3 regions of the Mesorhizobium sp. B2-8-3 genome follow, and region 3 is predicted to be linked to each of the others. Evidence: predicted binding sites of a transcription regulator. Region 3 holds the regulator's gene; each other region holds the start of a gene.
The links. The regulator PhoB, encoded in region 3, activates phosphate uptake and scavenging genes when phosphate is short. The targets are predictions, from matches to a motif close to TGTCATNNANCTGTCAT.

Region 1 (10,318 bases), on a different contig from region 3:
TCATGGCCCGAGGCGACGATGCGCGCGTCGACCTCGGCGCGGCGCTCGCTGAACAGCGTCACTAGTGCGAGCGCGAACGGTCCGTAGGTCTGATCGGCGGCGCCGGCGACGATCAGCACCCGTGTGCCGCTAAGATCTGACGTTGGAGGATTGTCGAGCACCGGCATCGCCCTCAACAGCGCCGCCTGCTTGACCAGGCCGGGATGGAGCAGCATCAGGCTGGAGACGACATTGGCGCCGTTCGAATAACCAAGGAAGGTCGCGCGTTGCAGGTGGAGCCCATGTTGCCGCGCGGCTTCCGTCGCGAACTGGGCATAGGCGGCCGTCTCGGCACGGATGGAGGTTTGCTCGAAACTGGTCGGCGTGATTCGCTCGAACCAGCGAAATCCGTCCTCCTGCCGGATGCGGCCGCGCGCCGCGACGATCACCGAACGCGGCGCGATCTGCATCGCCAGCGGCAGCATCGTCGTCTCGTCCACGCCTGACCCGTGCAGCACGAAGAGGCAGTCGCCGCTGGCGTTTGCCGGCTTCAGCAGACGGTAGGGAAATGTCAGATCCTCGCGCAGGATGCTGTTTTCGTCGCTATATTCGAACACGCTCACATCCATTTGATTCCATGAGAGATTCGTTGATTTGCCGGCTTCAAAACGGAATATTTTCGCGCTCCGCGAAAGTTGATTGAACCAGGCGCAATTCAGGCCGTTTTTCCGCCGATACACTCCCCCTGGGAGGAATCGAAGCGGTGCGCCCCGGGGGTCGCATTGCTGGCTATGAACAACCAGCTTTGAGGCCTTTTGTCGATGACCACCCCTGTTTCCAACGATCGCGACAAGCGTATCAACGATCGCGACAAGCGTGTCGTCGAGCGCGATACGCGGATCGACGTGCTGCGCGCGCTCGCGTTGCTCACCATTTTCGTCGACCATGTGCCTGGCACGGTCTTCGAGAATTGGACCTATAAGAATTTCGGTTTTTCCGATGCGGCGGAGGCCTTCGTGCTGATTTCCGGCATCTCGGTGGCGCTGGCCTATGGCACGAAGTTCAAGCCGGGCGGCCGATTGCTCGCGACCTTGAAGATGTGGCGGCGCGCTGGCGTGCTCTACATCTCCCACATCGTCATCACGATGGTGGTGGTCGCGCTGTTTTGCGCCGCCGCGCTGTTCGCGCACCGGCCGGAAATCCTGACGATGATCAACATCGAACCCTTGATGCGCAACACGCCGCAGGTGCTGCTCGGCATCGTCACGCTCGGCCACCAACTCGGCTATAACAACATCCTGCCCGTCTATGCGGCGTTGCTTCTGGCGGCGCCTGCTTTCGTGCTGTTCGTCAGCTATCGGCCCGTGCCGGCGCTGATCGCGTCCGGCCTGCTGTGGCTCGTCGCCGGCATCTGGCAGATCGCGCCGCCGAACTATCCGGAGCCAGGCCTTTGGTTCCTCAACCCGCTGTCTTGGCAGTTCCTGTTCAACATCGGCCTTGCCGCCATGCTGCATGTGAAGCGCGGCGGGCGGATCCCGGTCAATCCGTGGCTGCTTGGTGCCGCCGGCATCTATGTGATCGGAGCGGCGATCTGGGTGCACAGCCCGCTCTGGGGGCAGATCACCTGGTTCGACCTGCCGGTGGTGATCGGCGGCTTCGATAAGACCTTCCTGTCGCTGCCTCGGCTGCTGCACATCCTGTCGGTCAGCTATCTGATCGTGGCGCTGCCGGCTGTCTCGAACCTCTTCCGCGTCCGGCCCGACAATCCGCTGGCGATCCTGGGCAAGCGCTCGCTGCCGGTGTTCATCGCCGGCACGCTGCTTGCCATGGCGGCGCAGGTGCTGAAGCTGATCAATCCGGGCGGCCCGGCCTACGACACGCTTCTGATCGCTGCAGGCATCGCCATGCAACTCGCGCTTGCACTCTACCTCGAATGGCTTGCGAGCCTCGGCCCCTCCCGTGCCAAGCCGGTACGCGAGGAGCCTGCGCGTGCGACGTTCGGCGTGCAGCCACTGCCGGCGCGGGCGGGCGGCTACTGACTCGCAGCGCAAGGAAAGTGCCGGGTGGTGTATCCGCGCGGGAATTACCTGAGCCCGCTCAGGCTTTCGGCGCCGGACCGGTCGAGCCTCTGACAACGAACTCGACGCCCATCGTCTCGCGCCGCACCGCGCCGTCATGGTCGAGGATCATGCGCGCGGCGCGGCGGCCGATCTCGATGATCGGCTGGGCGATCGTCGTCAGCGGCGGCGTGGCCAGCGCGCCGTCCGGCACGCCGTCAAAGCCGACAATGGAGACATCGCCGGGAACATTGAGGCCGCGTGCCCTCAGCCAGTCGATGGCGATCAGGGCCATGCGATCCGACATAGCCAGGATGGCGGTCGGCGGCGGCTCCCCCTTGGCAAAGATCGCCTCGAGGCCGGCCCTGGTGCTTTTTTCTTCGTTCTCGGTCTCATAGACCGGGATTTTCGCCGTATCGATGCCGAAGCGGGAAAGCTCCTCGAAGTAGCCGGCAAGGCGATCGCGCGTTCCGGTGTAGACCGCGCTGCGCACCGCTTCTGGCGTCGCGAAGCCGGTGCGATTGTCGGCAAAGCCGAGCGACAGGACGGCGAAGCGGCGATGGCCAAGCTCGGCGAGATGGCGGGCGGCAAGCTTTGCGCCTGCGACATTGTCGACTCCGATGGCCGACACGGTCTCGTCCTGGAAGCCGAGCTCCAGCGCAACGAAGGGCAGCCTGCGCTCGCGCGTCAGATCGACAAGGCGCGAGCCGCCTTCGATGCAGAACAGCACAAAACCGTCGACAAGCGCGCTCTGGATGTTCCAGGCGAGCTTTTCCTGGTTGGCGGCCGAAACCAGCGCGATGCCCGCGCCGGTGGCGTCGCAGGCTTCGGAAATGCCGGCCATCATGACGCGGGCGAAGGGATCGTCGAAGAAGTAGGAGAGGGGCTCCGTGGTGGCGACGCCGATGGCGTTGACCTTGCCGGCGCGCAGCAGGCGGCCTTTCGGGTCCGGGCCGGCATAGCCCATCTGCTCCGCGACCGCCTTCACCCGTTCCCGCACTTCGGCGCGCACGATCTCGGGGCGGCTGAAAACATTCGAGGCCGTGCCATGCGAGACGCCGGCGGCCTTGGCGATGTCGGCCAACCTGATCGGTCTTGCCTGGCCTTCGAGGAGTGATGCCATGTCGTTCCTCCGAATCCGGTCAACGTGACGAACATGACCGCTGAATTGTCGCCGGTCATCTAACATTTTTGTTGGATCGATTCAATTTCAGTTGACGTCGGGCAAATAAGGCCTATGATTTGAATCGATCCAAATTTCCGCTTCATGGTGGAGCGGATTTCGACAGGAGGGGTGCCATGCATCCGGTGAGCTATTTGTTCGAGGATATCTACCGCAACGATTGGGGCATCGCCTCGGTCATCGTCAGCGAGAAGCGGCGTGGCAGGTCGAGTCCATGGAGGCGCGCCCCGCGCTTTCTCGTGGAGCGCAAGCGCGGCTGAGCCGCAGCGATTTTCAGCGCCGATAGATTGGATCGGTTCAATCCTAAGGAGAAATCGTCATGCATCCGATTGGTCATCTGTTTCAGGATATCTACCGCAACTATTGGGGCATGACGCCCGGAACCGAGCAGCCCGAGCGGCGCCGCGTCGGCGAGCTGCCTGCGCGCCAGCGCAAGCGGCGGATCGGCCGAAAATAGCCGTTGAAAATAGCCTAAGGGCGAGGGCGCCAGAGCGCCGAGACTGCGATCGCCACCCAGCCGGCGATCAGAAGGGTGCCGCCGATGGGCGCCGACATCGGGAACAGCCGCGAGCCGAGAAAGTCGCGGGCGAGCAGATCGCCGCAGAATAGGAGCAGGCCCGCGAGCAGGACGAGGCTGGCAATCCTGAGGCAGCGGTTGCCGCCGGCAAGGCCGATGGCAAGGAACACGGGCGCATGCATCAGCAGGAAATTGGCTGCGGTGCCGGTGAAGGCGCCGCCGCGATGCGCGGCCGCCGCCGACAGCGCCACGCCGGCCGCGCCGACGAGGCCGGCTGCCAGCACGAGGACGCGGCTCCCGCCGCCTGATGCTTGGCCCTTAAGGCTCATCTTGGATGCTCCATGCTGCGCTTGGGCGGTGCGCCGATCAGGATTCGCCAGCTTCAAGCAGCATATGCCGTGCGCGGCGCGACTGGACAATCCAGTTGTAGGCAGCACCCAGCGCCATCAGCACCGATGTGCCCAAAAACACCGAGCGCATGCCGAAATGCCCACCGACGAAACCGCCCGACAGCGGTCCCGCGACCTGGCCGACATATTGCGCCGAGATCGCCAGGCCAAGCACATTGCCGCCGATCCCGTCGGGGATGTTGTGGCGGATGACGCTTGTGATGCAGGGCAACAGGCCGCCCAGCGCCAGGCCCATCAGGAAGCGCAGACCGATCAACTGCCAGCCATTGGTGACGAAGGCCTGCGGAATGAGCAGCAAGGCCGAGACGGCAAGCGCGCCGACCACGACGTTCCAGTGGCCGACGCGATCGGCGAGTTTTCCCAACCAGGATGAGGACAGGATGGTGCCGAGCGCCGCCGCCGACATGACGACGCCAGCGACCATGGTCACCTTGCTCTGGTCTTCGACGAGCTGCTGCACATAGACGGTGATGATCGGCTCGATCGACATGGTGGCGAAGGCGAGCAGCATGCCGGTGGTCAGCATGGCGACGATCGGCCGCTTGTCGGGGATCTGCGACCAGCCGCTTTTCGGCTTCGCCGTCGAGGCGGGCTTAGGCGCCGGCGGATTCTCCTTGATCAGGAAAGTCGTCGCCAGGAACGCCAGGAAGATCACGGCGCCGGAAAGCAGGAAGGTCGCGCGGATGCCGATCAGCGGCGGCAGCAAGCCGCCGAGCAGCGGGCCGACCAGCGAACCGGCGGTGATACCCGCCGCGAGCACACCCAGCGCCCAGCCCGAGCGCTCCTTCGGCGTCTGCATTGCCACCAGGATCGTGGAGCCCGACGAATAACCGCCGGCAAAACCGATCAGCAGCCGAAGCAGCACCAGTTGCCACACACTCTCAACCATCCCGGTCAGCGACATGCAGATCGCCATGCCGAACGAAGCGCGCACCAGCATCAGCTTGCGGCCGTAGCGGTCGCCCAGCCGTCCCCACAAGGGCGCGACCAGCGCGGCCGCGAAGAAGGTCGCGCCATAGGCGATGCCCGACCACTGCACGATCGCCGCGTGGCCTTCGGCGCCGAGCTGCTCGACGTAAAGCGGCAGGAACGGCAGCAGCAGCGTCATGGCGATAAGCGTGCTGAACGAGCCGGCGAAGCAGACGGCGAGGTTGCGTCGCCAATGGATGTTGAAGTCGCTCTGTTCGGATTCGTTGGGCGTCATGTGATGCGTGCCGATGCTGGGGTTGTTACGGATACCAATTTGGGATACCAAGCCGGTATTCGTCATGGACCTGACACTCACCGCTGTCAATGCGGGCGCTGTCGATGCGGCTTTGGAAAGCGAGACGACAATGTCGCAGATGCAAAATGTCGAAAGACAGCTTCGCGAAATGATCCTCGGCCTGGAGATCGGCCCGGGCGAACGTTTGACCGAGCGTTGGATCGAGAGCCGGTTCGGCGCTTCGCGAACGCCGGTGCGGGCGGCGCTGCTGCGCCTGGAAACGGAAGGGCTGATCGGCCGCGACGGCCGCGGCTGGACGGTGGCGCCGATCAACCTGGCGGAACTCGGGCAGATCGCCGTCTACCGCGAGGCGGTCGAGGTCGCCGCGGTTCGCCTGACGGCGGCGCTCGAAGACCGTGGCGGCACCGAGGTGATCGCGGCGATGCTCGATTCCTGCGATACCGAGACGCCGCGCGAGGAATGGCATCGCGTCGGCATGGATTTCCACATTGAGCTGGCCAGGCTTTCCGGCAACGAGTTTCTGCTCAGGGCCGTTCGCGACGCGATGACCAGGCTGTCGCGGGCGCGCTGGCTGGAGGTGCGCGATGAAAGCGCGCTCGGTCGTGCCTGGGCCGAACATCATGCCATCCTCGCCGCCGTCAAGGCCGGCCACGCGGACGAAGCGGCGGGGCTGCTTTCCGCTCACATAGCAGGCAGCCGCGATCGGCTGGTCACCTCATTGCATGACGACCGGCGCGGCCTGCGCGCCAGAGGATTCGCCGTCGTCGCGGCGTAAGGTTCTCGTGTGGCCATTCGCATTAGCAGGCTTGCAACATGGCCGGGAGAATGCTGTAGGAGACGAGGGGGATGAAGGCAGACTACCGTTGACCATCTTGCTGAATTCGCGGACGCATGGCCACACTCTCACGAACCGCCGCAAAGCTGTTCTATTACGCGCGCAATTTCGCGCGTGACCGCGCACCGCAATCCCTGTTCCGCGACCGCCTGGCCAGCCGGCTCGAGCAGGCGAGGCTCTCGGGCAAGACGGTTCGCGAGCGACTGAATTACTACAACAAGCTGGAACACCCGTTCGTGCCAAGTCCCGACGCCGTGGCCGTCGGCAAGCTGCCGTCCGCGTCCAGCATGTATTATTACGATCTCAAGGAATTCGCCCGCTATTTCGATCCTGGCCTGCTGATCGATTTCGAATATGGCGATGTCGTCGGCATTCCGGAGGTGCCGAGGATCGTCAAGGACCGCCCCATTGGCGACGACAACGCCAACGGCGTGCTGATGAAGCTGAACAAGTTCCGCCACTTCTACATGCCGCCCGACAAGCTGTCTTTCGCCGACAAGCGGCCGATGGTGGTCTGGCGGGGGCATCTCAATAATCCGCTTCGCACCCGCTTCGTGGAAAAGGCCGCTGACCTGCCGTTTTGCGACGCGGGTTCCCACAAGCCCGACGCGCCGGACGGATACCGCAAGCCGTTCCTGAACATCGAGCAGCAGCGACAGTATCGCTACATCGTCTCGCTCGAAGGCAATGATGTCGCGACAAACCTGAAATGGATCATGAGCTCCAATTCGCTCTGCCTGATGCCGGAGCCGACCTACGAAACCTGGTTCGCGGAAGCCCAGGTCGAGCCCAATGTCCACTACGTGCCGCTGCGGCAGGATTTTTCCGATCTGGTCGACAAGGTGGCCTATTTCGAAAAACACCCCGCCGAGGCGGGGCGGATAACCGCCGCCGCCAACGCCTATTGCCGCAAATTCGGCAATGAACAGGACGAGCAGGCGATCTCGCTGCTCGTCCTCTACAAATATTTCGTGCTGAGCGGGCAGATAAAGCCCGACGCGGAAGTCTGGCGCTTCATCGCCGGCTGAACGTCCGGCCGCAGCCCTAAGCGTGAGAGCGGTCGAACACCTTATCGGCCGGCCCGAAACGGTCCCTGGCGGTGAACTGCTGGTGCCAGTAGGGATAAAGCACCGGCGGCCGGCTGACGACGTCGAGGCGCTGCCGCTCCTCCTCGGTGAGCGAAAGGCTGGCCGCGGCGAGGTTGTCCTTGAGCTGCGCCTCGTTGCGGGCGCCGATCACCAGCGAACTCACGGCCGGGCGGCCAAGCAGCCAGGCAAGCGCGACCTGCGCCCCTGAGACGCCGCGTGCCTTGCCGATCTCGTTGAGCACGTCGACGATGCGCCACAGGCGGTCCTCGTCGCGGATCGGCGGCTCCGTCCAGCCGCCGACCTGGCGCGCGGTCGGGCTGTCGCGATGGTATTTGCCGGAGAGCAGGCCGCCCGCCAGCGGGCTCCAGACCAGCACGCCCAGGCCCTGGTCGACCGATATCGGCAGCAATTCATATTCGGCCTCGCGCGCTTCCAGCGTGTAGTGGATCTGCTGGGTGACGAAACGGGCCTGATGGCGGCTGTCGCTGACGGCAAGAGCCTTCATCACCTGCCAGCCCGAATAATTGGAGCAGCCGATATAGCGGATCTTGCCCTGGTTGACCAAGGTGTCGAGCGCCGCGATCGTCTCCTCCAGCGGCGTGAGCCCGTCCCACTGGTGGACGAAATAGATGTCGATGACGTCGGTCCTGAGCCGCTTCAGGCTCTTCTCGCATTCGCGGATCAGATGGTGGCGCGACAGGCCTTCGTCATTGGGGCCGGTGCCGATGCGCATGCGCGCCTTCGAGGCGATCAGCACGTCGTTCTTGCGCTTGCCGCCAAGCGCCTCGCCGATGATCTCTTCCGACAATCCGTTGGAATAGACATTGGCGGTATCGATGAGGTTGATGCCGGCATCGATGCAGGTGTCGATGATGCGTTTGGCTTCCGAAAGATCCGAATTGCCGACGGCGGCGAACGGACCGGCGCCGCCGAAGGTCATGGTGCCAAGCGTCAATGTCGAGATTTTCAAGCCCGATCGGCCCAGCGTGCGGTATTCCATGTCAGTCCTCGCAATTTGTTTGAAGAGGCGCCGTGGCGAGCGCCGGGAAGAGGCGAGGGGATTTGTAGGACAATTCCCGCCGCTTGTCGCCCCGCTATCGATACGGACCGATCACATATCTTCGAGGCCTGCTGCCGGGCGATTGCAATAAAACCGTCATTGCGCCTCTGTATCTCAGTCGACTTACGGAGTGTCCACCCGGAGCGGAGCGGATTCCGAAGCGATGATGGCCGACAGGCAGACGGAGCTGCGCGATGAATGAAGTGAAACCGAATTCCGGGGCGAAGGACTGGCTGGAAGCCGAGCTCGAGGATACGCTCGACGAGGACTATGAGCTGGAGCTTTCCGAGCCGGCGCTCTCGCTCGAGATCGCCAAGATCTACAAGAAGTCGCATCCGCCCTCCATGGAGCGCATGACCTATTTCCGCGAGCTGCTCAGGCTGCAGTCGGAATTGATCAAGCTGCAGTCCTGGGTCGCCTACCACAAGAAGAAGCTGGTGGTGGTCTTCGAAGGCCGCGATTCCGCCGGCAAGGGCGGTGTTATCAAGCGCATCACGCAGCGGCTCAACCCGCGCATCGCCCGCGTCGTGGCGCTGCCGGCGCCGACCGAGCGCGAGAAATCGCAATGGTATTTCCAGCGCTACGTGCCGCATCTCCCCGCGGGCGGCGAGATCGTGCTGTTCGACCGCTCCTGGTACAACCGCTCCGGCGTCGAGCGGGTGATGGGCTTTGCCAATGGGGACCAAGTCGAGGAGTTCTTCAACGACGTGCCGGAATTCGAGCGTATGCTGGTCCGTTCCGGCATCACGCTCGTCAAATACTGGTTCTCGATCACCGACGAGGAACAGCAGATGCGCTTCCTGATGCGCATCCACGACCCGATGAAGCAGTGGAAGCTGTCGCCAATGGACCTGCAGTCGCGCGTGCGCTGGGAGCAGTACACCAAGGCCAAGGAAGAGACCTTCGCCCGCACCAACATTCCGGAAGCGCCCTGGTTCATCGTCGAGGGCAACGACAAGAAGCGGGCGCGGCTGAACTGCATCGACCACCTGTTGCAGCAGATGCCGTATGAGGAGGTTCCGCACGAGGACATCTCGCTGCCCGACCGCGTCTTCAACCCGTCCTACGAGCGCCAGGTGCTGCCGCGCGAGCTCTACGTGCCGGAGAAGTATTGAGGCCTTTTCCTTCTCCCCGTTTCACGGGGAGGTGAGGAGTGGTCCGCGCAGCGGGCGAAAAGCCAATTGCTTGGCTTTTCGAACGACGAACGCCCGAAGGGCGGATGAGGGGCAGCGCCGGCGTCGGCGATTGAGCCCCAATTCGCTGCCATTGCGAGCTTGCCGCTAATCTCAAAGGCCGCGCCGCCCTCATTGCCCTGCCGGGCATTTCTCCCCGTATAGTGACGGGAAGAAAGAGCCGTACTTACGCTCGCCCGATCATCACATGCAAAGCGTTCGCCGTTGCCACTTGCTCGGTGCAGCGATAGCCGAGCTTCACCATGTCGAGGCCGGCGAAAAGATGCTCGCCCGAGCCGAGCAGCACCGGCGAAATCGCCAGATGCATCTCGTCGATCAGCCGTTCCTGGAGATATTGCCGGAAAGTCGAAACACCGCCGCCGATCCGCACATCCTTGCTCCCAGCCGCGGCCTTAGCCTGTTCGAGCGCCGAGTGGATGCCGTCGGTGACGAAGTAGAACGTCGTGCCGCCTTCCATCGCGATTGGCGCGCGTTTGTAGCGGGTCAGCACGAAAGTCGGAACATGATAGGGCGGGTTGTCGCCCCACCAGCCTTTCCAGTTGTCGTCCGGCCATTCGCCGCGGATCGGCCCGAACATGTTGCGGCCGAGAATGTAGGCGCCGACATTCTCGAAACTGCGGATGGCGAAGTCGTCGTCGACACCGGTCGCGCCGCCATCCTTGCCAATCACCATCTGGTGGAATGTCCGGGTGGTGACCAACCATTTGTGCAGGGTCTCGCCACCGACACCGAGCGGATGTTCAAGCGTCTGATCGGGACCGGCGCCGTAGC
Region 2 (10,318 bases), on a different contig from region 3:
AGATGGAGCGGTTGCGTGAAAGCGGAATCGCTCCGGGGAAATACTAATGTGGATGAATTAGTCCATTTTGGTAAAGAATGGAACATCCAAATCATTTTTTATGGTGTTCTTGCGCGAACTCGTTATGATGAGGCAGGAGAGGGGCAAACCTTATGGGCGTGGGCGGAGCGACGATGGACGAACGGGTGCCTCGCGATTTCGAAACGCTGCGCGCGACGATCCTGGACAGGCGCGCGAGCCTGCCCAAGCGCATTGCGCAGATCGCCGCCTATGCGCTCGACAACCCCGACGACATCGCTTTCGGCACGGCGGCAAGCATCGCCGCCTCGGCCGGCGTTCAGCCCTCGACGCTGATCCGTTTTGCCCAGCAGCTCGGCTTCGACGGATTCACCAGCCTGCAGCAGGTTTTCCGCGAGCGGCTGCGCGAACGCAACTCCTCCTATGACGAGCGGCTGGCGGCGCTGCGCGCCAAGGCCGAGGACGGCGGCGGGCATCGGGCGATCTTCGACGGCTTCGTCGCCGCCGCCAGCACCTCGCTGGGCGATATTTCTCGCGCGCTCAACGACGCGCATTTCGAAGAAGCGGTGGCGCTTCTGGCGAAAGCCGAGACGATCTATGTCCTGGCCAAGCGCCGATCCTATCCGGTGGCGTCCTACATCGCCTATGCGCTGGGCAAGCTCAAGATCCGCAACCAGCTGGTGGAATCGGCCGCAGGGCTCAACGCCGAGATGATCGGCTTCGCCACGCCGCGCGACGCCGTCATCGCCATCAGCTTCTCGCCTTACGCGCCGGCAACCATCGACGAGACACGCTCGATCGCGGAACAGGGCGTGCCGATCGTGGCCATCACCGACTCGTCCTTCTCGCCGCTGGCGCAGTTCGCCAAGGTCTGGTTCGAGGTCGCCGAGGCCGATTTCGGCGGTTTCCGCTCGATCTCGGCAACGATGGCGCTGGCCATGGCGCTGACCGTCGCCGTCGGCGAGAAGCGCCGCGAAGCCGGGCGCCGGCGCAAGGGCTGAGCCTCGCCGAGGAGCGCTTTTCGGCATGGGAACGCTCATTCCATATTGACTGTAGATTGGAATTAATATTTCATATTGACGACACCACGCCGTCGCTGGCGCGTGCTGTCCAAAACGACGCTGCTCTATCCAACAAGGCCGATGGGAGGTTCGAATGGGCGAAGCCGTGGAAGGGAAATACCCGCCGCTCGACGTCATCACCATCGGCCGCGCCTCGGTCGATCTCTATGGCCAGCAGATCGGCTCGCGGCTGGAGGACATCGCCTCTTTCGCCAAGTCGGTCGGCGGCTGTCCGGCCAATATTTCCGTCGGCACGGCAAGGCTCGGCCTGCGCTCGGCGCTGCTGACGCGCGTCGGCGACGAGCAGATGGGCCGCTTCGTCCGCGAGCAGCTTCGGCGCGAGGGCGTGTCGGTCGACGGGCTGAAGACCGACAAGCAACGGCTGACGGCGCTGGTGCTGCTTTCGGTCGAGAGCGAAGGCGTCTCGCCGATGATCTTCTACCGCTCCGACTGCGCCGACATGGCGCTTGCCGAAGAAGACATCGACGAAGCCTTCATCGCCTCGGCACGTTCGGTCGTCGTCACCGGCACGCATTTCTCGCGGCCCAATTCGGATGCCGCGCAGCGCAAGGCGATCCGCCTGATGAAGGCCAAGGGCGGCAAGGTCGTGTTCGATATCGATTACCGCCCGAACCTCTGGGGCCTTGCCGGCCATGCCGAGGGTTTCGAGCGCTATGTCAAATCCGACCGCGTCTCGGCGCAGCTGAAGACGGTGCTGCCGGATTGCGATCTCATCGTCGGCACCGAGGAGGAGATCATGATCGCGTCGGGCGCCGACGATTGCCTGAGCGCGCTGAAGACGATCCGCGCGCTGTCGTCGGCCACCATCGTGCTCAAGCGCGGCGCCAAGGGCTGCATCGTCTATGACGGCCCGATCAGCGACGACCTAGAGGACGGCATCGTCGGCAAGGGTTTCCCGATCGAGATCTACAATGTGCTGGGCGCCGGCGACGCCTTCATGTCCGGCTTCCTGCGTGGCTGGCTGGGCGGCGAGAGTTTTGCCACCGCCGCGACCTGGGCCAATGCCTGCGGCGCCTTCGCCGTGTCGCGCCTGCTTTGCGCGCCGGAATACCCGACCTTCGAGGAGCTGCAGTTCTTCCTGAAGCACGGCAGCAAGCACCTGGCGCTGCGCAAGGACGAGGCGATCAACCACATCCATTGGGCGACGACGCGGCGGCGCGATATCCCCTCGCTGATGGCTTTGGCCTGCGACCATCGTGTCCAGCTCGAAGACGTTGCCGCCAAGGTCGGCGCCGACGTTTCGCGCATCCCAGACTTCAAGGTGCTCACCGTCAAGGCGGCGGCAAAAGCCGCCGCCGGCCGCGACGGCTACGGCATGCTGATCGACGAGAAATACGGGCGCGACGCGATGTTCGAATTCGCACGCCATCCCTTCGCCTGGCTCGGGCGTCCCGTCGAATTGCCCGGATCGCGGCCGCTGCGCTTCGAGTTCTCGCAGGATATCGGCTCGCAGCTCACCGAATGGCCGGTCGACCATTGCATCAAATGCCTGTGCTTCTACCACCCGGACGACCCGGAAGCGCTCAAAGTCGAGCAGCAGCAGAAGCTGCGCGCTTTGTTCGAGGCGGCACGGAAAGTCGGCCGGGAACTGCTGGTCGAGATCATCGCCGGCAAGCATGGCAAGCTCGACGACACCACCGTTCCGCGCGCGCTGGAGGAGCTCTATGCGCTGGGCATCAAGCCGGACTGGTGGAAGCTCGAGCCGCAGGCTTCGGCGGGCGCCTGGGCGAAGATCGAACAGGTGATCGTCAGGAACGATCCCTGGTGCCGCGGCGTCGTGCTGCTCGGGCTCGAAGCGCCACAGGACGAGCTGGTCGCGGCCTTCGCGGCAACCGCCAACGCGCCGATCGTCAAAGGTTTTGCCGTCGGCCGCACCATCTTCATCAACGCCGCCGAACAATGGCTGGCCGGCAGGATGTCGGATGACGAAGCGGTGGCCGACATGGCCGCGCGCTTCGAGCAGCTGACCGAGGCGTGGCTTGCCGCGCGCGGCCGCAAGGCCGCATAAGAAGACCGCTGAAGAATTGCGGAGGAAACGACAATGAGCAAGACCGTTCGCCTGACCATGGCGCAGGCGCTAACCCGCTTTCTCAGCCGGCAAATGACCGAGATCGACGGGAAGACGGTGCCGATCTTCGGCGGCGTCTGGGCGATCTTCGGCCATGGCAATGTCGCCGGCGTCGGTGAGGCGCTCTATCAGGTGCGCGACGAGCTGCCGACCTTCCGCGCCCATAACGAGCAGGCGATGGCGCATGCGGCGATCGCCTATGGCAAGGCGAATTTCCGCCGCCGCTTCATGGCAGCGACCACCTCGATTGGCCCCGGCGCGCTCAACATGGTGACGGCAGCGGCACTCGCGCATGTAAACCGGTTGCCTGTCCTGTTTTTGCCCGGCGACGTCTTCGCCAACCGCCTGCCCGATCCGGTGCTGCAGCAGGCCGAGGATTTTTCCGACGGTACGGCGAGCGTCAACGACTGTTTCCGCCCGGTATCGCGCTATTTCGACCGCATCACACGGCCGGAGCAGATCATCCCGGCGCTGAACCGCGCCATGCAGGTGCTGACCGATCCGGCCGAATGCGGCCCGGTCACGCTCTCGCTCTGCCAGGACGTGCAGGCCGAGGCCTATGATTATCCCGAAAGCCTGTTTGCCGAACGCGTCTGGACGCCGCGCCGGCTGCGCCCCGACCGCAACGAGCTGGCGGCCGCCGTCGCGGCGCTGAAGGGCGCCAGCAAGCCGCTGGTGATCGCCGGCGGTGGCGTCCTCTATTCGCAGGCTTCCGGAGAGCTAGCGAAGCTGGTGCAGGGCGCCGGCATCCCCGTCTGCGAAACGCAGGGCGGCAAATCCTCGCTGCCGGACGATCATCCGCTCAACATGGCCGCCGTCGGCGTGACCGGCACGTCGGCCGCCAACCGGCTGGCTGAGGAAGCCGATGTCGTGCTCGCCGTCGGCACCAGACTGCAGGATTTCACCACCGGCTCCTGGGCGCTGTTCAAGAATGCCGGCCGCACCATCATCGGCCTGAACACCCAGGTTTTCGACGCCGGCAAGCACTGGGCGTCGCCGCTGGTCGCCGACGCCGCTGAGGGTCTGGCCGAATTGGCTTCCGCGCTGAAGGGCTGGAAGGCGCCCGCCGCCTGGACCGACAATGCGCTGAAGGGCAAGACGGAATGGCAGGCCGCTGCCGCCAAGGTGACGGCCTCGACCAACGCGGCCTATCCTTCCGACGCGCAGGTGATCGGCGCCGTGCAGCGGGCGATGGGCTGCGATGTAACGCTGCTGCATGCCGCCGGCGGCCTGCCCGGCGAATTGCACAAGCTCTGGCAGGCAGGCGCGCCGGGCTCCTACCATGCCGAATACGGCTTCTCGACCATGGGCTACGAGATCGCCGGCGGGCTCGGCGTCAAGATGGCAAGGCCCGACCAGGAGGTCGTCGTCATGGTCGGCGACGGCTCCTATCTGATGCTCAATTCCGAGATCGCCACCTCGGTGATGCTTGGCCTGAAGCTCACCATCGTGCTGCTCGACAATCGCGGCTATGGCTGCATCAACCGGCTGCAGATGGCGACCGGCGGCGCCAATTTCAACAATCTCCTGAAGGACGCCCGCCACGAGGTGATGCCCGACGTCGACTTCGCCGCCCATGCGGCGAGCCTCGGCGCCGTCGCCGAGAAGGTGGCGTCGATCGCGGAACTGGAGACGGCGCTGGCCAAGGCAAAGAACAACGACAAGACGACGGTGCTGGTCATCGACACCGATCCGCTGGTGTCGACCGATGCCGGCGGCCATTGGTGGGATGTCGCCGTGCCGGAAGTCTCCTCGCGGCCCCAGGTCAACGCCGCGCGCAAGAAATACGAGGAAGCCGTGGACGGCCGGCGAGGCTGAGCCGCGTCCGTCTCATAATGAACTGACATCGGAGCGAAGACTTGAAAGCCAAACTGGGCATGTCCCCCATCGCGTGGTGGAACGACGATCTCGTGGAACTGAGCGATGACGTGTCGCTGGAGGAGTGTCTGCGCCAGTCGCGTTCGGCAGGCTTCACCGGCATGGAGATGGGCCGCCGCTTCCCCAACGATCCGAAGGTCATGCTGCCGATCCTGAAAGCAGCCGATGTCACGCTGTGCGGCGGCTGGTTCTCCGGCACGCTGGTCAATGAGGACCTGGCCAGGAACAAGGACCGCATCCAGCCGATGATCGACCTGTTCAAGGCGGTCGACGCGCCCTGCATCGTCTATGGCGAGGTCGGCCGCTCCATCCAGGGCGATCGTTCGAAACCCTTGGCCACCAAGCCGACGCTTACCGGCGACGAGATGAAGGCCTATGGCCGCCGCGTCACCGAATTCGGCGAATGGTGCGCGGACCAAGGCATGCCGCTTTCCTACCACCATCACATGGCGGCGGTGGTCGAGACCGAGCCGGAGCTCGACGCTTTCATGCGCCATTCCGGCGAAGGCATTCCGCTTTTGCTCGATGCCGGCCATCTGGCCTTTGCCGGCGGCGACGTGCTGCGCGCCATCGACAACCACCACAAGCGCATCAACCATGTCCATGTGAAGGACGTGCGCATGGGCGTCATCGACGGGCTCGACCGCTCAAAACAGTCCTTCCTCGATGCCGTGGCGCTCGGCGCCTTCACCGTGCCGGGCGACGGCTCGCTCGATTTCGGCGCCATCGTCCAGCGGTTCGCCGATCATGGCTATGAGGGTTGGTTCGTCGTGGAAGCCGAGCAGGATCCGAAGAAGAACCCGCCGCTCAAGATGGCTCAGGTCGGCCACAAGGAGTTGATGCGGGTGATGACGGCCGCCGGCTACACGGTCGAAACGCAGGGTTTTCCGGCCTGAACGGTGGATTGGTCATGAATGATGGATTAGTCCGGGCACTCGGTCTATCTGATGCGCTTTGGGCAAATCCTGGATTGGCGCGATGAAAGACTATGAGCACCCCTTCTTCCGGCCGCTGTGGCGCCGCATCGCCGTCGTCGCGGTCTGCCTGGTCTGGTCGGTGATCGAGTTCGCCTCCGGCACGCCATTCTGGGGCGTCATCGCGCTCGGCTTCGCCGGGTACGCGGTGTGGCAGTTTTTCTATCTCTACAAGCCGGCGGAGGAGGCGAAGCCTCCGGCCGAGCCAAAGGAATAATCCAAGGAGTTCCGTATGTCGAAACTGCTCGTCAAGGCCGACAAGGGCCACGGCCATGTCGCTCATGTCACGCCGCAAAGCGCCGGCTGGACCTATGTCGGTTTCGATCTGCATCGGCTGAAAGCGGGCGAGACGGTCTCCGGCAAGACCGGCGAGCGCGAGGTCTGCCTGGTCTTCGTCACCGGCAAGGGCAAGGCGTCGGCCGGCGGCAAGGACCTCGGCCTGCTCGGCGAGCGCATGTCGCCCTTCGAAGGCAAGCCTTGGTCGGTCTATGTGCCGGAAGGCGACGACTGGTCGGTGACCGCCGATACCGAACTGGAGCTTGCCGTCTGCTCGGCGCCGGGCTTAAGCGGCGGCCTGCCGGTGCGCGTCATCGGACCTGACGATCTCGGCCAGGAGGTGCGCGGCAAGGGCACCAACACGCGCTACGTCACCAACATCCTGCCCGAGGGCAAGCCGGCGGATTCGCTGCTGGTGGTCGAGGTGATCACGCCCGGCGGCCACACGTCGAGCTATCCGCCGCACAAGCACGACCAGGACAATCTCCCCGTGGAATCCTATCTCGAGGAGACCTATTACCACCGGCTCAACCCGCCGCAGGGCTTTGCCTTTCAGCGCGTCTACACCGACGCCGACCGCAACGGCGTGCGCGAGCTGGACGAGGCGATGGCGATCGAGGACGGCGATGTCGTGCTGGTGCCGAAGGGCTATCACCCCTGCGCGGCCTGCCACGGCTACGACCTCTATTACCTCAATGTCATGGCCGGACCGAAGCGGACGTGGAAATTCCACAATGCGGCCGAGCACGAGTGGCTGATGAAGGCCTGATCAAGCAGTTCGGCAAAGCCGTTGGTCCAGTTAAGAGAAATCGTCGGCTAACGACCTTGCGGCTGGACTTGCCTTCGAAAACCCACGAAAGCTTCGTCAATCCGTCATGGAAATCACCTATGGCAGCGGTTCCGGTGCATGTCGCCGCAAACGCTCCGGCGTTTTTGGGCCACGACTTGCCAAGACAATGACTTGAAGCGCGTCGCATATTCCTTTCGGGGCGCGCAGCGCGCTTGACGAGGAATGCCCATGCGCTACGCCATCTACTACACTCCGGGACAGGACGAGAAGCTGGCGCGCATTGCCGCCAACTGGCTGGGCCGCGACCCGTTTGGCGCGGCGACGCGACCGGTCGAGGCCGTGGGCGATCTGTCGGCCGCGGAAGTCGCCTTCCATACCGCCTCCGCCAGGCGCTACGGGTTCCACGCGACGCTGAAGGCGCCGTTCCGGCTGGCGCCGGACGAGACGGAAGCTTCGCTGCGCGCCGCTCTCGACAGCTTCGCCGAAGCCACGCCGCCAGTCGTCATCCCGCGCCTCGTGGTCGGCCAGATCGACGATTTCTTCGCCCTGGTGCCCGAAACCGCGTTCGCCCCGATCAACGATTTCGCCGGCGAGGTCGTGCGCGCCTTCGACGGCTTCCGTGCGCCATTGACCGAGGCCGAGATCGAGCGCCGCAGCCCAGATTCGCTGAAGCCGGACGAGTTCCGCAACCTTTGCCAATGGGGCTACCCATATGTTTTCGACACTTTCCGTTTCCACATGACGCTGTCGGGGCGCGTCGGGCCACAGGAAAGCCCACGTCTTCGCGCAGCGATAGACGGCCTGTTCGCCGACGTGCTGCGGCAGCCGGTGCCGGTGGATGCGCTGACATTATTCGTCGAAAGCGAGCCCGGCGCCCCGTTCATGGTGCTTTCCCATCATGCGCTTGGCCACGGCCCGGCCCGCAAGACCGCTTAGGGCGGGTCAGCGGAAACGCTGAACCGCCTGTCTCTTTGTTTACGCAATTCCGGACGGAAAACCGCAAGGCACTTTTCCTGGAATTGCTCTGATTGACCGCTCGAGATAGGACCGCCTGAGATGACCGCCGAAACCGTTCTCACCAATGCCCGCATCGTGCTGCCGGACGAAATCGTCGAGGGCTCGCTGTTGTTGCGCGACGGCCTGATCGCCGCCGTCGAACCGGGCGCTGCCCGCACCGGGGAGGACATGGGCGGCGACTACATCATTCCGGGCCTCGTCGAGCTTCACACCGACCATCTCGAAGGCCATTACGCGCCGCGCCCGAAAGTGCGCTGGAATCCGATCGCCGCCGTGCTTGCGCATGACGCCCAGGTCGCGACCGCCGGCATCACCACCGTGCTCGACGCCTTGCGCGTCGGCATGGACGAGGACGCCGACCTGAAGTCCGACGACGTTCGCAAGCTGGCCGACGCGATCGAGGACAGCGTGCGCCAGGACCGGCTCAGGGCCGACCATTTCATCCATCTGCGCTGCGAGGTCTCGGCGCCGGACTGCCTCGAGGCTTTCGCCAATTTCGAGACCGACGACCGGGTGAAACTTGCCTCGCTGATGGACCATGCGCCTGGACAGCGCCAGTTCGTCAATCTCGAGACCTATGCCTACTACTACCAGCGCAAGCTGAAGCTGACGGACCAGGATTTCAAGAAATTCTGCGAGAAGCGGATGGCGGAATCGACCCGCAACTCCGGTCCGAACCGCGTCTTCATCTCGGCCGCCTGCCAGGAGCGCGGCATCGTGCTGGCGAGCCATGACGACGCGACCGCCGGCCATGTCGAAGAAGCGATCGAGCAGGGCGTGCGCGTCGCCGAGTTCCCAACGACGGAAGAGGCGGCCAAGGCCTCCAAGGCGGCAGGGCTTGGCGTGCTGATGGGCGCGCCGAACGTCATGCGCGGCGCTTCGCATTCCGGCAACGTCTCGGCGCGCACGCTTGCCGCCGACGGCCTGCTCGACATCCTGTCGTCCGACTACATCCCCTTCAGCCTGATCCAGTCGGCCTTCTTCCTCGGCGATGTCGTCGAGGGCATCTCGCTGCCGCAGGCGGTCGCCATGGTCTCGAAGAACCCGGCCGAAGCCATCGGCCTTGCCGATCGCGGCGTCATCGAGCCGGGCCGCCGTGCCGACCTGGTGCGGGTGCGCGTCGACGATCATGTGCCGGTCGTGCGCACCGTGTGGCGCCAGGGCCGCCGGGTCGCATGATGGTCTCGGCCCTCATCGAGCGCGAGCTGGCCGAGAGCCTGCCGATCCGCAACGGCGTCTTCGTCGCGGTGGTGGGGCCGAGCGGCGCCGGCAAGGATACGCTGATCGGCTACGCCAAGCAGCGCTTCGCCGGCGAGACGCGGCTGGAATTCGTGCGCCGCGTCATCACCAGGCCGAGCGACACGGCAAGCGAGGACCACGACACACTGGCCGACGCCGCCTTTGCCGAAGCGGAGGCCGACGGCGCCTTCTCGCTGTGCTGGGACGCGCATGGCCTGCGCTATGGCCTGCCGGCCGATGTTGACTGGGCTGTCGCCAATGGTCATGTGGCCGTGGCGAATGTCTCCCGCGCGGTCATCCCGGCGCTGCGCGAACGCTACGCCAATCTGGCCGTGGTCGAGATCACCGCGGCGCCGGAGATCCTCGCGGAACGGCTGGCGGCGCGCGGCCGCGAATCACGCGGCGAAGTGCTTGCCCGCCTGGCGCGCAGCACGAACGTCAAGCTGACAGGACCGGACATCACGTCGATCGACAATGGCGGCGACAAGGAGGTCGCCGGCGAACGCTTTGCCGAAGTGCTGCGCAAGGCGATGGCGTTCTCCGACCTGTCGGACATGATCTAAGATGCGCTGATATTCAGGTGAGCCCGGCCTGCAAGTAGCGGCTCCCTGCGCTTCCGGTGCTCACGTACTTAAGTACGCTCCGCTCCGGTTCTCGGAAGCCACCACTTTCGGCTCGGCCTGACCTGAATCTCAGCGCATCTTGGCGCCGAGCAAGGTCCGTCTTCACTTGTTGAAGTTGGCGATGAACTGCTTGAACTGCGGCGTCGGCGGCCTGGCGAACATCTCCTTCGGCTCGCCGGCCGAATCCACGTCGCCCTTGTGCAGGAACATCACCTTGCTCGACACGTCGCGGGCAAAGCCCATTTCATGGGTCACGACCAGCATGGTGCGCCCTTCTTCGGCAAGCGAGCGCATGACGCGCAGCACCTCGCCGACCAGCTCCGGATCGAGCGCGGATGTCGGCTCGTCGAACA
Region 3 (10,318 bases):
CGACGACACTGCGGCCACGACCGAAGCGCTCAAGTTCTTCGCCTGGTCCTATGCCAAGGGCGACGAGCTGGCCGCGGGCCTGGACTACGTTCCGATGCCCGACGCGGTCGTGAAGAGCGTCGAGGAAATGTGGGGCAAGGACATCGTCGACGCGAGCGGCAAGCCGCTCTACTCCGGCATGTAATTCCTAGCGAATAAGGAGGGCGTCTCCGGCGCCCTCCTGTCTCTTTCGAAATGCGAGGGGCTAAATGACAGCCGTTTCCGACGCCGCGACATCGTCCGCCCTGCGGACCAGGGAAGCGACAGTGCGCCGCTTCGCCTTCACCGACATGGCATTCCGGACGGCCACGCGCCTTTCCGCCATCCTCGTGCTGGTTCTGCTCGGCGGGGTCGCGATCTCGCTGGTCGCCGGCTCGTGGGAGGCGCTGTCGAAGTTCGGCTTCTCCTTCCTGACCACCGAATCCTGGAACCCGGTCACCGAGAATTTCGGCGCCCTGGCGCCCATCTACGGCACCATCGTCACCTCGGCCATCGCCATTCTCATCGCTGTGCCGATCGGCATCGGCATCGCCATCTTTCTGACCGAGCTCTGCCCGCGTCCGCTCAGGCGCCCGATCGCCATCGCGGTCGAGCTGCTCGCAGGCATTCCCTCGATCATCTACGGCATCTGGGGCCTGTTCGTGTTCGCGCCGTTCCTGCAGACGACGATCCAGCCCTTCGTCATCTGGCTCTTCAAAGGCATCCCCGGCCTCAACAGCCTGTTTGCCGGCCCGCCCTACGGCATCGGCCTGCTGACCTCGTCGCTGATCCTTGCCATCATGGTGCTGCCCTTCATCACCTCGATCACCAAGGACGTGTTCGACACGGTGCCGGCGGTGCTGAAGGAATCGGCATACGGCATCGGCTGCACGACCTGGGAAGTGACCCGGCGCGTGACCATCCCCTATACCCGCGTCGGCATCATGGGCGGCGTCATGCTCGGCCTCGGCCGCGCGCTCGGCGAGACGATGGCGGTTACCTTCGTCATCGGCAACGCGCACCGCATCAGCGCCTCGCTGTTTGCGCCGGGCACGACGATCTCGGCGACCATCGCCAACGAATTCACCGAAGCCGACGGCAATCTCTATACATCCTCGCTTGTATCGCTCGGCCTGATCCTGTTCATCATCACCTTCATCATCCTCGCGCTTGCACGCTACATGCTGTTGCGCATCGATAGCCGCACGGGAGCCTGACCGATGTCGACTGCCGCATCGCTTCACCAAAGCCGCAAACGCAAGAATGCCGTGATGATGGCGCTGTGCGTCGTCGCGGCCGGCATCGGCCTCGCCTGGCTGGCGCTGATCCTCGGCGCCTTGCTCTACAAGGGGCTCTCCGGGGTGAACCTGGCGGTGTTCACTGAAATGACGCCGCCGCCCGGCGACGCCGGCGGCCTGCTCAACGCCATCTACGGCAGCATCGTCATGACGATCATCGGCATCGTCGTCGGCACGCCGATCGGCGTGCTGGCTGGCACCTACATGGCCGAATATGGCCGCTTCTCGAAGCTCACGACGGTGGTGCGCTTCATCAACGACATCCTGTTGTCTGCGCCATCGATCATCATCGGCCTGTTCGTCTATGAGCTGATGGTGCGGCCGATGGGGCACTTCTCGGCGATTGCCGGCGCCGTCGCGCTGTCGATCCTGGTGATCCCCGTCGTGGTGCGCACCACCGAGGACATGCTGAACCTTGTGCCCAACGCGCTGCGCGAAGCAGGCGCCGCCATCGGCGCGCCGCGCTGGGTGGTGATCCGCTCCGTCGCCTACCGCGCGGCAATGTCGGGCATCGTCACCGGAATCCTGCTGGCGATCGCCCGCATCTCCGGCGAGACGGCGCCGCTTCTCTTCACCGCGCTCAACAACCAGTTCTGGTCGAGCAATCTCAATGCGCCGATGGCCAGCCTGCCGGTGACCATCTTCCAGTTCGCTCTCAGCCCTTACGAGGAATGGCAGCAACTGGCCTGGACGGGCGCACTCATAATCACCCTGACGGTTCTCGGGCTGAGCATCATCGCCCGCAGCCTAACCGGACGCAGAGAGGACAGATGAAACCGATGTTGTCCACCGACCTGAACGCAGCCGATACGACCGTCGAGAAGGCCAAGATCGAGGTCAAGAACCTCAATTTCTACTATGGCCAGTCGAAGGCGCTGAAGGACATCAACCTGTCCCTGCCCGAGCGCAGCGTGACAGCCTTCATCGGCCCGTCGGGCTGCGGGAAGTCGACGCTGCTGCGCGTGCTCAACCGCATCTACGAGCTCTATCCGAAGCAGAGCGCCGAGGGCCAGGTGCTGCTCGACGGCAAGAACATCCTCGACCGCTCGCAGGACCTCAACCTGCTGCGCACCAAGATCGGCATGGTGTTCCAGAAGCCGACGCCGTTCCCGATGTCGATCTACGAGAACATCGCCTTCGGCGTCAGGCTCTATGAGAAGATCAGCAAGGCCGAGATGGATAGCCGCGTCGAGCAGGCGCTGAAGCGCGCCGCGCTGTGGACCGAGGTCAAGGACAAGCTCAACGCCAGCGGCCTCAGCCTCTCGGGCGGCCAGCAGCAGCGCCTGTGCATCGCCCGCACCGTGGCGGTGAAGCCCGAGGTCATCCTGCTCGACGAGCCGGCCTCGGCGCTCGATCCGCTGTCGACCGCCAAGATCGAGGAACTGATCGACGAGTTGCAGGCCGACTACACGATCGTCATCGTCACCCACAACATGCAGCAGGCGGCGCGCGTGTCGCGGCAGACGGCGTTCATGTATCTGGGCGAGCTGGTGGAGTTCGACCGGACCGAGAAGATCTTCACCTCGCCTCGCGAGAAGCGCACGCAGGACTACATAACCGGCCGCTTCGGCTGAGTTCATACGAGGACATCATCATGGCCGAACATACCGTCGCCTCCTTCGACGAGGATCTGAGGCAGATCAGCCGGCTCATCAACGACATGGGCGATCTCGCCAGCTCCATGGTCGGCGGTGCGACCAGGGCGCTGCTCGAGACCGACAATGCGCTGGCGCAGCGCGTCGTCTCCGACGACGCCATCATGGACGCTCGTCAGCGCGAGCTCGACGACCGCGCCATCACGCTGATCGCCAAGCGGCAGCCGATGGCGGACGACCTGCGCAACGTGGTCGGCTCGATCCGCATGGCGGGCGACCTCGAACGCATCGGCGATCTCGCCAAGAACATCGCCAAGCGCGTCGGCTCGGTCGGCGTCAGCGCCGCGCCGCGCGACCTCACGCATTCGATCGATTCGATGGCGCAGCTGGTGCTGATCCAGGTCCAGGCCGTGATCCAGGAATACATGGTGGGCGATGCCACGGCGCTGGCCAAGCTTCGCAACGACGACGAGCGCATCGACGTCAAATACACGTCCGTCTTCCGCGAGCTGTTGACCTACATGATGGAAGACCCGCGCAACATCACCGCTTGCACGCATCTTCTGTTCTGCGCCAAGAACCTCGAGCGCATCGGCGACCATGTGACCAACATCGCCGAGAATGCCTATTATGTGCTGACCGGCACGCAATTGCCCGCCAATCGTCCGAAGCAGGACGAGACCGCAATGTCGGCGCCGGCGGCCTGACGAAAAGGTTACCCCAATGATCGCGCCACGCATCATGGTGGTGGAGGACGAGGAGCCGCTGGGGGTGCTGCTCCGCTACAATCTCGAATCCGAGGGTTACCAGGTCGAAGTGGTGACCCGCGGCGACGAGGCCGAAATCCGCCTTCAGGAAAACGTTCCCGACCTGCTCGTGCTCGACTGGATGGTGCCGGCGGTTTCCGGCATCGAGCTCTGCCGGCGTCTCAGGATGCGGCCCGAGACCGAGCGGCTGCCGATCATCATGCTGACGGCGCGCGGCGAGGAAAGCGACCGCGTGCGCGGCCTCTCGACCGGCGCCGACGACTATCTGGTCAAGCCATTCTCGACGCCGGAGTTCATGGCGCGCGTCAAGGCGCTGCTGCGCCGCGCCAAGCCGGAGGTGCTGTCCAGCGTGCTCAAGGTCGGCGACATCGTGCTCGACCGCGAATCGCACCGGGTCTACCGCAAGAAGAGCGAGATCAGGCTCGGCCCGACCGAGTTCCGCCTGCTCGAATTCATGATGCGTCATCCCGGCCGCGTGTTCTCGCGCAGCCAGCTGCTCGACAATGTCTGGGGCGAGACGATCTATATCGACGAGCGCACCGTGGACGTCCATGTCGGGCGCCTGCGCAAGGCGGTCAACAACGGCCGCATGCCGGACGTCATCCGCACCATCCGCGGGGCGGGGTACGCGATCAGGGAGGATTAGTCCCGAGGGCGGAAGTTCCGACGGGATCGGCACTCCAACATTAACGCTGGTGGGTAGTCGAGACGCTTGCGCTTCGTCATCCACGGGCGGAGCAAGGAGCGTAGCGACGCAGCGCAGACCCGAGGATCCATGCCGTGACTTCCACGCGCCGCTATGGCGCAGAACTCTGCACCGCTGCACCCTACGATCGAGGTAACGGCATGGATTCCAGGGTCTGCGCGCGTCGCTTCGCTCCTTGCTCCGCCCTGGAATGACGAAGTCGCGGTGGCTTCGGCCAATCTCCAACGTTGGTGCGATTCGCGGCTTCAGCGCCATGTTCGCTCAGGCCACGTTCTTCCCGGCCCCCGCTCTGGCCTGCACCCCCGGCGCGAAAATCTCCTGATCGACGAAGGTCAGCGCGCGCATGGCGCAGCCTTCGCGGATAAGCGGCAGTTCGTTCGGCTCGGTGTCGAAGGAGATCGATTCCGAGTGCTGGCCGCCGGCGGTCTGGGCGATCGCCTCTCGCAGCGCCGGCTCGATCAGGTCGAAGGCGGCCGCGCTTACGCCGACCATGGCGACAGGCGCCGGGTCGATGAGGGCGAACAGGCTGCCGAGGCCGAAACCGAGCGCTTCGCCGGCCCGGCGATAAGCCTCCCGTTCGGGTCCGTCCTCCTGCCGGGCTTTCGCGGCCAGCGCGCGCATATCGGCGTCGCCGACGTCGGTCGGGGTGGCGTCCTCGCTTATTCCCATGGCGCTGCGCCAGATCGCGTAATTGCCGGCATAGGCCTCGACGCAGCCGCGGCGGCCGCAGCGGCAAAGCGCGCCGCCCGGACGATGGATCATATGGCCGAACTCGCCGCCGGAGGAATGCGTGCCGCTGAACAGCGCGCCCTTCAGCACAAGGCCCATGCCGATACCGTGCGAGAGCAGGATGGCGATGAAGTCGTCGCGATAGCGCTCGGGATCGCGCCATTGCAGCGCCACCGCCATCATGTTGCAGTCGTTCTCCATGGTGGCGGGAATACCGAATTCCCTTTCGAGGAGGTCGGCGAAAGGGATGTCGGTCAGCGGCGTGATCGGCGACCACAGCATGGCGCGTGAATGGGAATCGGTGATGCCTTGAATGCCCATGGCGATGCGGGCGACGCTGCCCACGTCGAGGTCGGGATCCCCCAGCCGGCGCCGCACGATCGCCATGCATTCGCCGATCAGCTCGTCGCGGGGCATGACAAGCGTGTCGAGGCGCTGCTGCTCCTCGGCAACCACCTGGCCGGCATAATCGATCACGGCGACCGACAGGAAGTTCAGCGACAGCACCACGGTCAGCACCGCGGCGGCTTCGGGGTTCAGCGCCAGACCGATCTGCGGCCGGCCGCGTTTCAACGCCGTCGGCTCGCTGGCCTTGCTTTCGGTGAGAATGCCTTCCTGGATCAGATCGGCGGAGATCGCCGAAATGGTCGAGTGGCTGAGCCCGGTGGTGGCAGCAATCTCCGTGCGCGAGGGCTGGCCGGCGCGGCGCACGGCCGAAATCACCATGGCGCGGTTGCGCCGGCGCAAATCGTCGTGACGGATTCCGACCGACATCGTCTCGCACGTCCTCCCAGTCATCGCGGCCTTGTGATGATGATGCCATGGCCTGTCGGTGACATGCTAGGGATAGTGGCAGAAGCCGCAGCCTGTGTCATTATTTATTGCGGATGTCGAAAAAAATGCCCTGACCCATCAAAACCCATCAGAATCGCAGTTGACAGCGTCGTTTTGCTGGATCACTATTTTTTTGAGGCTCGAAAAAAAGCCTCTATGCCGGCCTTCGGGCCAGTCTGGGTCGCGCCGCACAGGCGCAGGGAGGATATCATGAAGAAATTCGCAGCCGCCATTCTGGCGGGCGTTGCCATGTCGCTGACGCTGGCGTCGGTCGCCGAGGCGAAGGACAAGGTGATCGGCGTGTCGTGGTCGAATTTCCAGGAAGAGCGCTGGAAGACCGACGAAGCGGCGATGAAGGCCGCCATTGAGGCCGCCGGCGACAAGTACATCTCGGCCGACGCGCAGTCCAATCCGGGCAAGCAGCTGACCGACGTCGAAAGCCTGATCTCGCAAGGCGCCAACGCGCTGATCATCCTGGCGCAGGATGCCTCGGCAATCGGCCCGGCGGTGCAGAAGGCGCTCGATGAAGGCATTCCGGTCGTCGGCTACGACCGCCTGATCGAGAACAAGGACGTGTTCTACCTGACCTTCGACAACAAGGAAGTCGGCCGCATGCAGGCCCGCGAGGTGTTCAAGGTCAAGCCGGAAGGCAATTATGTCTTCATCAAGGGCTCGGGCGCCGATCCGAACGCCGACTTCCTGTTCTCGGGCTCCATGGAAGTGCTGAAGGAGGCGATCGACAGCGGCAAGATCAAGAATGTCGGCGAGGCCTATACCGACGGTTGGCTGCCCGCCAACGCGCAGAAGAACATGGAGCAGTTCCTGACCGCCAACGACAACAAGGTCGACGCGGTCGTGGCGGCCAATGACGGCACCGCAGGCGGCGTCGTCGCGGCGCTGACGGCGCAAGGCCTGGCCGGCACCGTTCCGGTCTCGGGCCAGGACGGCGACCACGCGGCGCTCAACCGCATCGCGCTCGGCACGCAGACCGTGTCGGTGTGGAAAGACGCGCGCGAGCTCGGCAAGAACGCCGCCGAGATCGCCTTGCAGCTCGCCGACGGCAAGAAGATGGGCGACATCGCCGGCGCCAAGGACTTCACGACGCCCGGCGGCAACACCGTCAAGTCGCTGTTCCTGACTCCGATCGCGATCACCAAGGACAATCTCAACGTCGTCATCGACGCCGGCTGGATCAAGAAGGACGAAGTCTGCGCGGGCGTTGCCGCCGGTAGCGTCAAGGCCTGCAACTAAGTCTGCCGGCTCTCGATCAAAATCCCTGCGCCGCGGCCTGAAAGCCGCGGCGTTTTCTCAAAAAGATTTGTGTTTCCGCCTCTGGCGGATAGCTTCTAGGCTTGGCCAGGCATCCGCGCCAGACGGGCAGGCCGGCGGGAGGAAATCATGACCGACACGACGTCTACCCAACCGGCGGACACCGCGCGCGCGTCGGAACTCGGCGCCGTCGCCCGGTTCCTGAAGGCGACCGAGCTCGATACCCGCATGCTCGGCATGATCGGCGCGCTGCTCTTGATCTGGATCGGGCTGCATGTGATTTCCAGCCTGCGCCTCGGCGTCAATCCGCTCGACTTCGACAGCCGCACGTTTCTCACGCCGCGCAACCTGTGGAACCTGTCGGTGCAGACTTCGGCCGTGGCGATCATGGCCTCCGGCATGGTGCTGGTCATCGTCATGCGCAACATCGACCTGTCGGTCGGATCGGCCGAAGGGGTGATCGGCATGGTCATGGGCTTTGCCCAGGTGCATTTCCTGGTGCGCTTCGTCGGGCTTGAGCTGGGCAATCCGTGGATATGGGTGCTGGCATTGCTGATCGGCCTGGCGCTCGGCCTCATCATCGGCGCCTTCCAGGGCTTCATCATCGCCTATCTCGAAGTGCCGGCCTTCATCGTGACGCTGGGCGGATTGCTGGTATGGCGTGGCGCTGCCTGGTGGGTCACCAGCGGCCAGACGGTGGCGCCGCTCGACGCCACCTTCCAGCTGATGGGCGGCGGCCCGGCGGGCTCGATCGGCGCCAGATGGAGCTGGGCCGTCGGCATCGTCGCCTGCCTGGCGGTTATCTTCATGCATTTCAACGGCCGCGTGCAGCGCAAGCGCTTCCGCTTCCCGCTGCGTCCGGTCTGGGCCGAGACGCTGCTCGCCACGGTCACTTGCGCGGTCATCCTGGGCGCGGTGTGGCTCGCCAATTCCTATCCGTGGCCGGTCGGTATCGTGAACCGCTACGCCGCCGCCAACAACATCGCCGTTCCCGAAGGCGGGCTGTTCATCGCGCATGGCATCGCCATTCCGGTGCTGATGGCCGTTGCCGTCGGCCTGATCATGACCTTCGTCACCAAGCGCACGCGTTTCGGCCGCTACGTCTTCGCCATCGGCGGCAATCCGGAAGCAGCCAATCTCGCCGGCATCAACACGCGCTGGATCACCATGAAGGTGTTCATGATCATGGGCGTGCTGGCGACGATCGCGGCGGCGATCTCGTCGGCCAGGCAGAACTCCTCGACAAATGTGCTGGGGACGCTGGACGAACTGCTGGTCATTGCCGCGGCAGTCATCGGGGGCACGTCGCTCGCCGGCGGTTCCGGCACCGTGCTCGGCGCCATGCTGGGCGCATTGCTGATGCAGTCGCTGCAGTCCGGCATGGTGCTGCTCGGCGTCGATTCGCCGCTGCAGAGCATCGTCGTCGGCGCCGTACTGGTCGTCGCGGTCTGGCTCGACACCATCTATCGCAAGCGTGTCTGAGCATGATGCCGAAAAGTGGAAACCGGTTTTCGGACGAGACCATGCTCAAGCATGGACTATAGGGAGGAGAAGGATCATGGCTGACAAAATCGCTCCCGCCGGCGTTCCGCTGGTCGACATGCGCAACATCTCGATCGCCTTCGGCGGCATCCGCGCCGTCGACGACGCCTCGGTCGATCTTTTCCCCGGCGAAGTGATGGCGCTGCTCGGCCACAATGGCGCGGGCAAATCGACGCTGATCAAGATCCTGTCCGGCGCCTACAAGCGCGACAGCGGGCAGATATTCATCAATGGCGAGGAGGCTTCGATCTCCAATCCGCGCGATGCCAAGAAATATGGCGTCGAGACGATCTACCAGACGCTGGCGCTGGCCGACAATGTCGATGCCGCCGCCAACCTGTTCCTCGGCCGCGAGCTGATGACGGGCTGGGGCACGCTGGACGACGTCGCCATGGAAGCCGAGGCGCGCAAGGTGATGGGCCGCCTCAATCCACGCTTCCAGCGCTTCAAGGAGCCGGTCATCAAGCTGTCGGGCGGACAGCGGCAGTCGGTGGCGATCGCGCGCGCGATCCTGTTCAACGCCCGCATCCTGATCATGGACGAGCCGACGGCGGCGCTCGGTCCGCAAGAGACGGCGCAAGTCGGCGAACTGGTCAAGCAACTCAAGGCCGACGGCATCGGCATCTTCCTGATCAGCCACGACATCCACGACGTGTTCGAGCTCGCCGACCGGGTCTGCGTGATGAAGAACGGCCAGGTGGTCGGGACCGCGCGCACCACCGACGTCACCCAGGACGAAGTGCTCGGAATGATCATCCTGGGCAAATGCCCGCCAGGCGCCATTCCGGGTCCAGGCGCGCTGAAGATAGCGGCATGATGATAGCCGGCTAATTAACGACTGCGTGATGTACCAGCCGCAGTGATGATTTGACCGCGCCATTGTGTTGGCGCGGAGACTTGCCCATAAAGGTCGTCGACCGTCCACGGGCCGCATCCTTGATTTGAAGAAGCTCTTTCCGATCGTTGCCTTCGTCGCCGTCGCGCTGATCAGCCTGACGATGGCGGGGTTTGCCTATTTCGCGACGCAGGAGGCGGCTCGGATCAAGTTCGAGGGTACCGCCGATGACGCGCTGAGCCGCATCGAGAGCCGCATCGACCTGCATCTGTCGCTGCTGCGTTCGACGCAGGCGCTGTTCGATGCCCGCAACGGCGACATCTCGCGCGGCGAATTCAAGGCCTTCTTCACCGCGCTCGACATCGACGACAATTTCGCGGGGCTGCGCGGCATCGGCTTCATGAGGCTCGCCAAGACCGGCGACGAGGCGGCGGTGGAACGCGACATCCTGCACGACCATGGGTCGGCGCATCCGATCTATCCCGCCACGACGCAGCAATGGCGAACGCCGATCGTGCTGTTCGAGCCGCTCGACACGTCCAACCAGTCGATCATCGGTTTCGACATGTTCACCGAGCCGGTACGGCGCGCGGCGATCGAAGAGGCGATGGCGGATGACCAGCAGCATGCGAGCGGCATGGTCCAGCTCGGCCAGGGCGCCGGCGTGGCGCAGACCTTCACCGGATTCCTGGTTTTCGTGCGGCTGAACGTCGAAACCGCGCCCG

Region 1: ppk2 (polyphosphate kinase 2) is a predicted target of PhoB. The motif match lies at 8,438-8,454, and genes of this name have one in related genera.
Region 2: FJ418_RS09705 (DUF1045 domain-containing protein) is a predicted target of PhoB. The motif match lies at 7,157-7,173, and genes of this name have one in related genera.

What each region holds. Positions count from the first base shown of each region.
Region 1 covers NZ_VFTW01000027.1:26,229-36,546, forward strand. Annotated here, with positions in the region: gene FJ418_RS27135 (alpha/beta hydrolase) at 1-608, opposite strand, end outside; gene opgC (OpgC domain-containing protein) at 801-2,018, shown strand; gene FJ418_RS27145 (LacI family DNA-binding transcriptional regulator) at 2,077-3,159, opposite strand; gene FJ418_RS32085 (hypothetical protein) at 3,336-3,479, shown strand; gene FJ418_RS32090 (hypothetical protein) at 3,539-3,676, shown strand; gene FJ418_RS27150 (DUF423 domain-containing protein) at 3,691-4,065, opposite strand; gene FJ418_RS27155 (MFS transporter) at 4,103-5,350, opposite strand; gene FJ418_RS27160 (GntR family transcriptional regulator) at 5,481-6,146, shown strand; gene FJ418_RS27165 (glycosyl transferase family 90) at 6,263-7,234, shown strand; gene FJ418_RS27170 (aldo/keto reductase) at 7,251-8,294, opposite strand; gene ppk2 (polyphosphate kinase 2) at 8,549-9,469, shown strand; gene FJ418_RS27180 (dihydrofolate reductase family protein) at 9,714-10,318, opposite strand, start outside.
Region 2 covers NZ_VFTW01000004.1:389,590-399,907, reverse strand. Annotated here, with positions in the region: gene FJ418_RS09735 (MurR/RpiR family transcriptional regulator) at 174-1,019, shown strand; gene iolC (5-dehydro-2-deoxygluconokinase) at 1,174-3,108, shown strand; gene iolD (3D-(3,5/4)-trihydroxycyclohexane-1,2-dione acylhydrolase (decyclizing)) at 3,142-4,986, shown strand; gene iolE (myo-inosose-2 dehydratase) at 5,028-5,942, shown strand; gene FJ418_RS09715 (DUF3329 domain-containing protein) at 6,025-6,237, shown strand; gene iolB (5-deoxy-glucuronate isomerase) at 6,253-7,065, shown strand; gene FJ418_RS09705 (DUF1045 domain-containing protein) at 7,315-8,022, shown strand; gene FJ418_RS09700 (alpha-D-ribose 1-methylphosphonate 5-triphosphate diphosphatase) at 8,143-9,282, shown strand; gene phnN (phosphonate metabolism protein/1,5-bisphosphokinase (PRPP-forming) PhnN) at 9,279-9,905, shown strand; gene FJ418_RS09690 (ATP-binding cassette domain-containing protein) at 10,068-10,318, opposite strand, start outside.
Region 3 covers NZ_VFTW01000038.1:2,418-12,735, reverse strand. Annotated here, with positions in the region: gene pstS (phosphate ABC transporter substrate-binding protein PstS) at 1-184, shown strand, start outside; gene pstC (phosphate ABC transporter permease subunit PstC) at 249-1,235, shown strand; gene pstA (phosphate ABC transporter permease PstA) at 1,239-2,090, shown strand; gene pstB (phosphate ABC transporter ATP-binding protein PstB) at 2,087-2,890, shown strand; gene phoU (phosphate signaling complex protein PhoU) at 2,911-3,618, shown strand; gene phoB (phosphate regulon transcriptional regulator PhoB) at 3,635-4,324, shown strand; gene FJ418_RS30145 (ROK family protein) at 4,646-5,887, opposite strand; gene xylF (D-xylose ABC transporter substrate-binding protein) at 6,158-7,198, shown strand; gene FJ418_RS30135 (sugar ABC transporter permease) at 7,346-8,698, shown strand; gene FJ418_RS30130 (ATP-binding cassette domain-containing protein) at 8,775-9,575, shown strand; gene FJ418_RS30125 (CHASE domain-containing protein) at 9,700-10,318, shown strand, end outside.